2 regions of the Streptomyces sp. NPDC002537 genome follow, and region 2 is predicted to be linked to the other one. Evidence: predicted binding sites of a transcription regulator. Region 2 holds the regulator's gene; the other holds the start of a gene.
The links. The regulator HspR, encoded in region 2, represses chaperone genes until heat shock. The targets are predictions, from matches to a motif close to TTGAGNNNNNNNNNCTCAA.
Positions count from the first base shown of each region.

Region 1: a site for HspR is predicted at 1,378-1,396, ahead of lon (endopeptidase La). Genes of this name have one in related genera too.

Region 1 covers NZ_JBSFWT010000030.1:8,445-11,846, reverse strand. Annotated here, with positions in the region: gene ACWD4A_RS16010 (spermidine synthase) at 1-114, opposite strand, end outside; gene ACWD4A_RS16005 (rhomboid-like protein) at 319-1,032, shown strand; gene lon (endopeptidase La) at 1,419-3,402, shown strand, end outside.
Region 2 covers NZ_JBSFWT010000007.1:142,156-145,557, reverse strand. Annotated here, with positions in the region: partial or broken gene ACWD4A_RS05680 (Clp protease N-terminal domain-containing protein) at 1-158, opposite strand, end outside; gene ACWD4A_RS05675 (pyridoxamine 5'-phosphate oxidase family protein) at 356-760, shown strand; gene ACWD4A_RS05670 (hypothetical protein) at 908-1,282, shown strand; gene ACWD4A_RS05665 (heat shock protein transcriptional repressor HspR) at 1,326-1,793, opposite strand; gene dnaJ (molecular chaperone DnaJ) at 1,795-2,958, opposite strand; gene grpE (nucleotide exchange factor GrpE) at 3,001-3,402, opposite strand, start outside.

The sequences.
Region 1 (3,402 bases), on a different contig from region 2:
GTTGGCGATGATCTCGTGGACATCGCCCCTGCGGCGCAGCACCACCTCCCCGTGGGGGCCTTCGCGGCGGTCGAGGGTGACGGGCGGCTCGTAACGGACATCCTGGGCGGTCATGGCGAAGCCTCCGAAGGTCGGCAAGGCCCGGCGGACGCAGCGGACGAATGTTCGGTTGAGGGTCGTGACCGGAGTCACGGGCAGAGGTTGATTTACCGGGCCACTGGGGACCTTACTGTTCACAGTGAGGGCGGAGAGTGAGGTCCAGGGCACGACCGCTCCGAGTGCGACGCTGTGCAGCCCGCCGGAAAGGGGTTCCGCCGAGTGACTGTGGTCGACCCCGTGGTGGCGCCCGACGGCGAGCGCGCCCCCGGCCGCGGGCGCCCCCGCCTGCTCCTCCTGTTGCGGTGGGCCCGCCGGGTGCTGCCGACGCCGACCGGCACCCCCTTCACCTTCGTCTACGGGCTGGTGCTGCTCGGCACCGCCCTCTACGCCGAACTCGGCGACGAGGAGACCGTCAACCAGCTCCTCCGGGACTCCAGCACCGACGCCGCGCACCTCGCCGAACAGCCGCTCGTCGTCCTCGTCGCCAGCGCGCTGTGGGTGGCGGGCGGCATCTATTCGCTCTACGGGCTGCTCTTCGCCCTGATCCTCAGCGCCCTGGAGCGGCGCGTCGGGCCCGCCCGCGCGGCCGGGGTCTTCCTCCTCGGACACGTCCTGGCGACCCTCGCCACCGAGCTGCCGGTGGCCGGGGCGGTGGCGGCGGGACGGCTGCCGGAGGCGTCGCTGCACCGCCTCGACTACGGCATCAGCTTCGGCGTGATGGCCTGTACGGGGGCCCTCGCCGGGCTGCTGCGGCGCCCGGCGGGGTGGACGCTGCTCCTCCTCGCGGGCCTCATGTGCGCCCAGGACCTCATCGAGTTCGCGGACCCCCTCGCGAGCTGGGGCCACCCGATAGCCCTGCTCACGGGCATGGCGTGCGGGCCTTTCATCCGCGACCGCGTGCCGCTGCCGCGGCAACGCGACCCGGAGTCCTGAGCCACTTCTTCTGGCCTTCCCTTGGCTGTCCCGCCGTCGCCGCCTGCGGCGGGAGCTCCCTTCGGGAGCGTCCTCAATCGCCGGACGGGCTGGATGTGCTGGCTGTGGCCTTGAAACTGCGGGCCCAGCCCGTGCAATTCAGCCCGTCCGGCGTTTGAGGACGCGCCCGCAGGGCGCTGGGGGTCTGGGGGTCTCCCCCAGTTTCGGGAAGGGGCGGGGTGGGGAACAGGCCCGCCGCAGGCGGAGAGCGGTCCGGGGCTGAGGCCCGGGGGACACTGCGGCCCGCCGCCCAGCCGATCGCTCAGAGCGAACACACCCCCGGGAACATCCGCGAAGCGCCACGCATTGAGTCGGCATAGCTCAACTTGCCTGCCGAAGGGGAGATCATGGCTCTCATGTCCACACCGCTCACCCTGCCCGTGCTGCCGCTCGACGACGAGGTGGTGCTGCCCGGCATGGTGGTGCCCCTCGACCTGTCCGACGGCGAGGTACGGGCCGCGGTGGAGGCCGCCCAGGCGGCCGTCACGGGTGACGGCAAGCCGCAGGTGCTGCTCGTGCCGCGCGTCGAGGGCTCGTACGCGGGCACCGGCACCCTCGGGCGTGTCGAGCAGGTGGGCCGCCTCTCGGACGGCGACCCCGGGGCGCTCATCCGAGGTCTCGCCCGCGTACGGATCGGGGCCGGCACGACAGGGCCCGGCGCCGCGCTGTGGGTCGAGGGCACCCGGATCGACGAGGTCACCCCGGCCCCGCTGCCCGGCGCGGTCGCCGAGCTGATGAAGGAGTACAAGGCGCTGGCCACCAGCTGGCTCCGCAAGCGCGGCGCCTGGCAGGTCGTGGACCGCGTCCAGCAGCTCGACGACGTGTCCCAGCTCGCCGACAACTCCGGCTACTCCCCGTTCCTCACCGTCGCCCAGCGCGTGGAGCTGCTGGAGACGGCCGACCCGGTGGCCCGGCTCAGGCTCGCCGTGAAGTGGCTGGGCGAGCACCTCGCCGAGCAGGACGTCGCCGAGTCGATCGCCAAGGACGTCCAGGAGGGCGTCGACAAGCAGCAGCGCGAGTTCCTGCTCCGCCGCCAGCTGGAGGCCGTCCGCAAGGAACTCGCCGGTCTCAACGGCGACCCCGGGAGCGAGTCGGACGACTACCGCGCCCGCGTCGAGGCCGCCGGCCTGCCGGACAAGGTCCGCGAGGCGGCGCTCAAGGAGGTCGAGAAGCTGGAGCGGGCCTCCGACCAGAGCCCCGAGGGCGGCTGGATCCGCACCTGGCTCGACACGGTCCTGGAGCTGCCCTGGAACGAGCGCACCGAGGACGCCTACGACATCCCCGGCGCCAAGGCCGTCCTCGACGCCGACCACGCGGGGCTGGAGGACGTCAAGGAACGGATCACCGAATACCTGGCGGTGCGCAAGCGGCGCGCCGACCGGGGGCTGGGCGTGATCGGCGGGCGGCGCGGGGGCGCGGTGCTCGCGCTCGTCGGTCCGCCCGGCGTCGGCAAGACCAGCCTCGGCGAATCCGTGGCCCGCGCCATGGGCCGGAAGTTCGTCCGCGTCGCCCTCGGCGGCGTGCGCGACGAGGCGGAGATCCGCGGCCACCGCCGTACGTACGTGGGCGCCCTGCCCGGCCGGATCGTCCGGGCCGTCAAGGAAGCCGGGTCGATGAACCCGGTCGTCCTCCTCGACGAGATCGACAAGGTCGGCTCCGACTTCCGCGGCGACCCGGCCGCGGCCCTGCTGGAGGTCCTGGACCCGGCGCAGAACCACACCTTCCGGGACCACTACCTGGAAGTCGAACTCGACCTCTCGGACGTCGTCTTCCTCGCGACCGCGAACGTCCTGGACGCCATCCCGGAGGCCCTGCTCGACCGTATGGAGCTGGTCCGCCTCGACGGCTACACCGAGGACGAGAAGGTCGTCATCGCCCGCGACCACCTGCTGCCCCGGCAACTGGAGCGCGCGGGCCTCGACAGCGGCGAGGTGACCCTCGCGGACGAGGCGCTGCGCAAGCTCGCCGGCGAGTACACCCGCGAGGCGGGCGTACGCACCCTGGAGCGCGCCCTGGCCCGGCTGCTCCGCAAGGTGGCCGCCCAGCACGAACTGGGCGAGCGCGAACTGCCCGCCGCCCTCGGCGCCGACGACCTGCGCGCCCTCATCGGCCGCCCGCACCACACGCCCGAGTCCGCGCAGGACCCGGCCGAGCGGCGCACGGCGGTCCCGGGCGTGGCCACGGGCCTCGCGGTGACCGGGGCGGGCGGCGACGTCCTCTTCGTGGAGGCGTCCCTGGCCGACCCCGAGACGGGCGGCGCGGGCCTGACCCTCACCGGCCAGCTCGGCGACGTCATGAAGGAGTCCGCGCAGATCGCGCTCTCCTTCCTGC
Region 2 (3,402 bases):
ACCCCGGCCAGCAGATCCATCACGTTCTCGTTGTCCGCACCCGCGAGGAGCGCGAGCAGCAGATGGGCCGGCGTCATATCGGCATGCCCCGCCGAAACGGCCCGCTCACTGGCACCGCTCAACGCCTCACGGCTCTTGTTCGTCAGCTCGGCATCCACGACTGTGCGCTCCTCCTCTGTGCTACGCCTCCGATGGCACTCCTGCTTGAGCCAACGTGCGATAAGTTGAGCCTATTCCACTCAACCCTGTTCTGGCCAGCACATACCGGCCCGCTCCCGGCCCACTCCCCATGGTCCGGCCGCGGGGGCCGCCCCGCCCCTCGGGCCGGGGACGGGCCGGGGCTACGCTCCCCGGCATGGCCCACGACCTGAGCAATCTCTCCGCCGCCTATGTCGACTTCTGGAGCGAGCGCCATATCTGCACCCTGACCACCACGCGCCCCGACGGCCGCCCGCACCTCGTGCCCGTGGGGGTGACCTTCGACCACGAGGCCGGAATCGCCCGGGTGATCACCAACAAGTCCAGCCGCAAGATCGCGAACATACTGGCGGCGGGGCCGGACGGGGCGCGGGTCGCCGTCTGCCAGGTCGGCGAGCGGAAGTGGGCGACCCTGGAGGGCGTCGCCGTCGTACGGACCGAGGCCGACGCCGTGGCGGACGCCGTCGGCCGCTACGCCGAGCGCTACGGGCGGACGCCCGCCCCCAACCCCGACCGCGTCCTCGTCGAGATCACCGTCACCCGGGCGCTGGGTCTGGTCTGACGGACCCCTGTTGGCCCTGTTGGCCCTGGTGCTGATGCCGTCTCCCCCGGCCGCTCGTACGGTCGGGGAAGAGCTGTTCCACGAGCCGTCCGGCGGGTCTTCCGCCGCGCGGCCGCACGGCGTCCCACGGCGGAGGAGTACGAGGCGATGAGCGGCCCCGAGAGCCCGGATCACGTCAGCGTCCACCTGACCGGCTGCGGTCACCAGGACGCGGGCGCGGTGTTCCGCGCCCTGGAGGCCGCGTTCCCCGAGGGCGCAGGGCGCAGCGAGACCACGGCCGCGGGGCCGGAGCACCCCATGGTGTGGTGCATGGTCGTCGACGCCCGCACCCGCCGCGCGCCGTCGGAGGCCACGGACGTCCCGCTGTCCGGCACGGTCGAGGTCGACCTCTTCGGCGCGGCGGACCCCGTGCGCCAGGTCAAGGAGGAGCTGGCCGCGGCCTTCATCGTGGAGAACCGCGGGACGGTGCCGGGCGAGCACGAGCTGGAGGTCCGTCTCAGGCTCACCCCGTCGCACGCGTGAGGCCCGCCACCCCAGGGGGTGACGGGCCTTGTCCACGAGGCGCTCAGCGCTCCTGGTCGCGTCTGGGACGCCACACCACGAGCGCGCTCGTCTGCTGCACGTCCTGGTACGGGACCAGGTCGCGGCGGTACGAGGCGTGCACCGCGGCCTCGCGCTGCCGCATGGTCATGGCGGCGCTGTCGACGGCGCCCTCGAGCTCGGCGACCCGCGACTGGAGCGCGGCCACCTGGTTCTCCAGCTCGATGATGCGCTTGATGCCCGCGAGGTTGATGCCCTCGTCCTGGCTCAGCGACTGGACCTGCCGCAGCAGTTCGATGTCGCGCGCCGAATAGCGCCGGCCCCGCCCGGCCGTGCGGTCCGGGGAGACCAGCCCGAGCCGGTCGTACTGCCGGAGCGTCTGCGGGTGCAGGCCCGACAGCTGGGCGGCGACCGAGATGACGTAGACCGGCGACTCGTCGGTCAGCTGATAAGGCTGTGCGCCTTCACCAAAGCGGCGTCGTCGGCCGTCCATCTCATGCTCCCTTCGCGGCCTGGAACAGTTCGGCCCGCGGATCCCGGCCCGCGGTCGCCTCGCGGTACGCCTCCAGGGCCTCCCGCGCCTTGTCGTCGAGCTCCTGCGGCACGGCCACCTCGACGGTGACCAGCAGGTCGCCGCGGGTGCCGTCCTTGCGCACCGCGCCCTTGCCCCGGGCCCGCATCGTGCGGCCGTTGGGCGTGCCCGCGGGCAGCTTGAGGGTGACCGGGGGTCCACCGAGCGTCGGGACCTTCACCTCGCCGCCGAGCGCCGCCTCCACGAAGGAGACCGGCACGGTGACGGTGAGGTTGTCGCCCTTGCGCCCGAAGACCGGGTGCGAGTCGACGTGCACGACGACGTACAGGTCGCCGTTGGGCCCGCCGCGCTCGCCCGGGGCGCCCTTGCCGCGCAGCCGGATCCGCTGGCCGTCGGAGACGCCCGCCGGGATGCGGACCTGCATGGTGCGGGAGGACGTGGCCCGGCCGCTGCCCTTGCAGACGTCGCAGGGGTTCTCGGGGATCAGCCCGCGGCCCTTGCAGTCCGGGCAGGGGTCGGTCAGCGAGAAGCCGCCGCCCGAGCCGTGCGACACCTGGCCGGTGCCGACGCAGGTCGGGCAGACCCGCGGCGTGCCGTTCTTGTCGCCGGTGCCGGAGCAGGTCTTGCACGCGGCCGAGGAGGACATCCGCAGCGGGACCGTGGCCCCTTCGACGGCCTCGGTGAAGCTGAGCGACACCTCGGACTCGATGTCCTGCCCGCGGCGCGGCTGGGTGCGCGTGCCGCCCCGGTTGAACAGACCGCCGAAGACGTCCCCGAGACCGCCGCCGAACCCACCGGCCCCGGCCCCGCCCTGGGCGCCCCCGAAGAGGTCGCCCAGGTCGAAGTTGAAGGAACCGCCGCCGCCCGGACCCGGGCGGAAGCCGCCGCTGCCGAAGAGGGCGCGCGCCTCGTCGTACTCCTTGCGGCGCTTGGGGTCGGCCAGGACGTCATTGGCCTCGGAGATCTCCTTGAAGCGCTCCTCCGCCTTGGCGTCGCCCTTGTTGGCGTCCGGATGGTTCTCGCGGGCGAGCTTCCGGTACGCCTTCTTGATCTCCGCCTCGGTGGCGTCCTTGGGCACGCCGAGGACCTTGTAGTAGTCCTTCTCGACGAAGTCCTTGGTGCTCATCCCCGGCGTCCCTCCTTCCGGTCACTGCGGTCGGTCATCGCGTCAGCCCTTTTCCGGGCCACCGCTCTCCTCGCCCGACTCGTCCTCGTCCTTCTGCGCACCCGGCTGGGGCTCGGCGACGGCGACCCGCGCGGGGCGGATCGTCCGCTCGCCGATCCGATACCCCGGCTGCAGGATCTGCACGCAGGTGGTCTCGGTCACGTCGGGCGCGTAGCTGTGCATCAGGGCCTCGTGCACCAGCGGGTCGAAGGGCTCGCCCTCCTTGCCGAACTGCTGCAGGCCCATCTTGGCGACGACCGTCTCCATCGACTCGGCGACGGACTTGAAGCCGCCGACGAGCTCGCCGTGGTCACGGGCGCGGCCGATGTCGTCGAGCGTGGGGAGGAGCTCGGACAGGAGGTTCGCGACGGCGACCTCCTTGACCGCGACCCGGTCCCGCTCCAC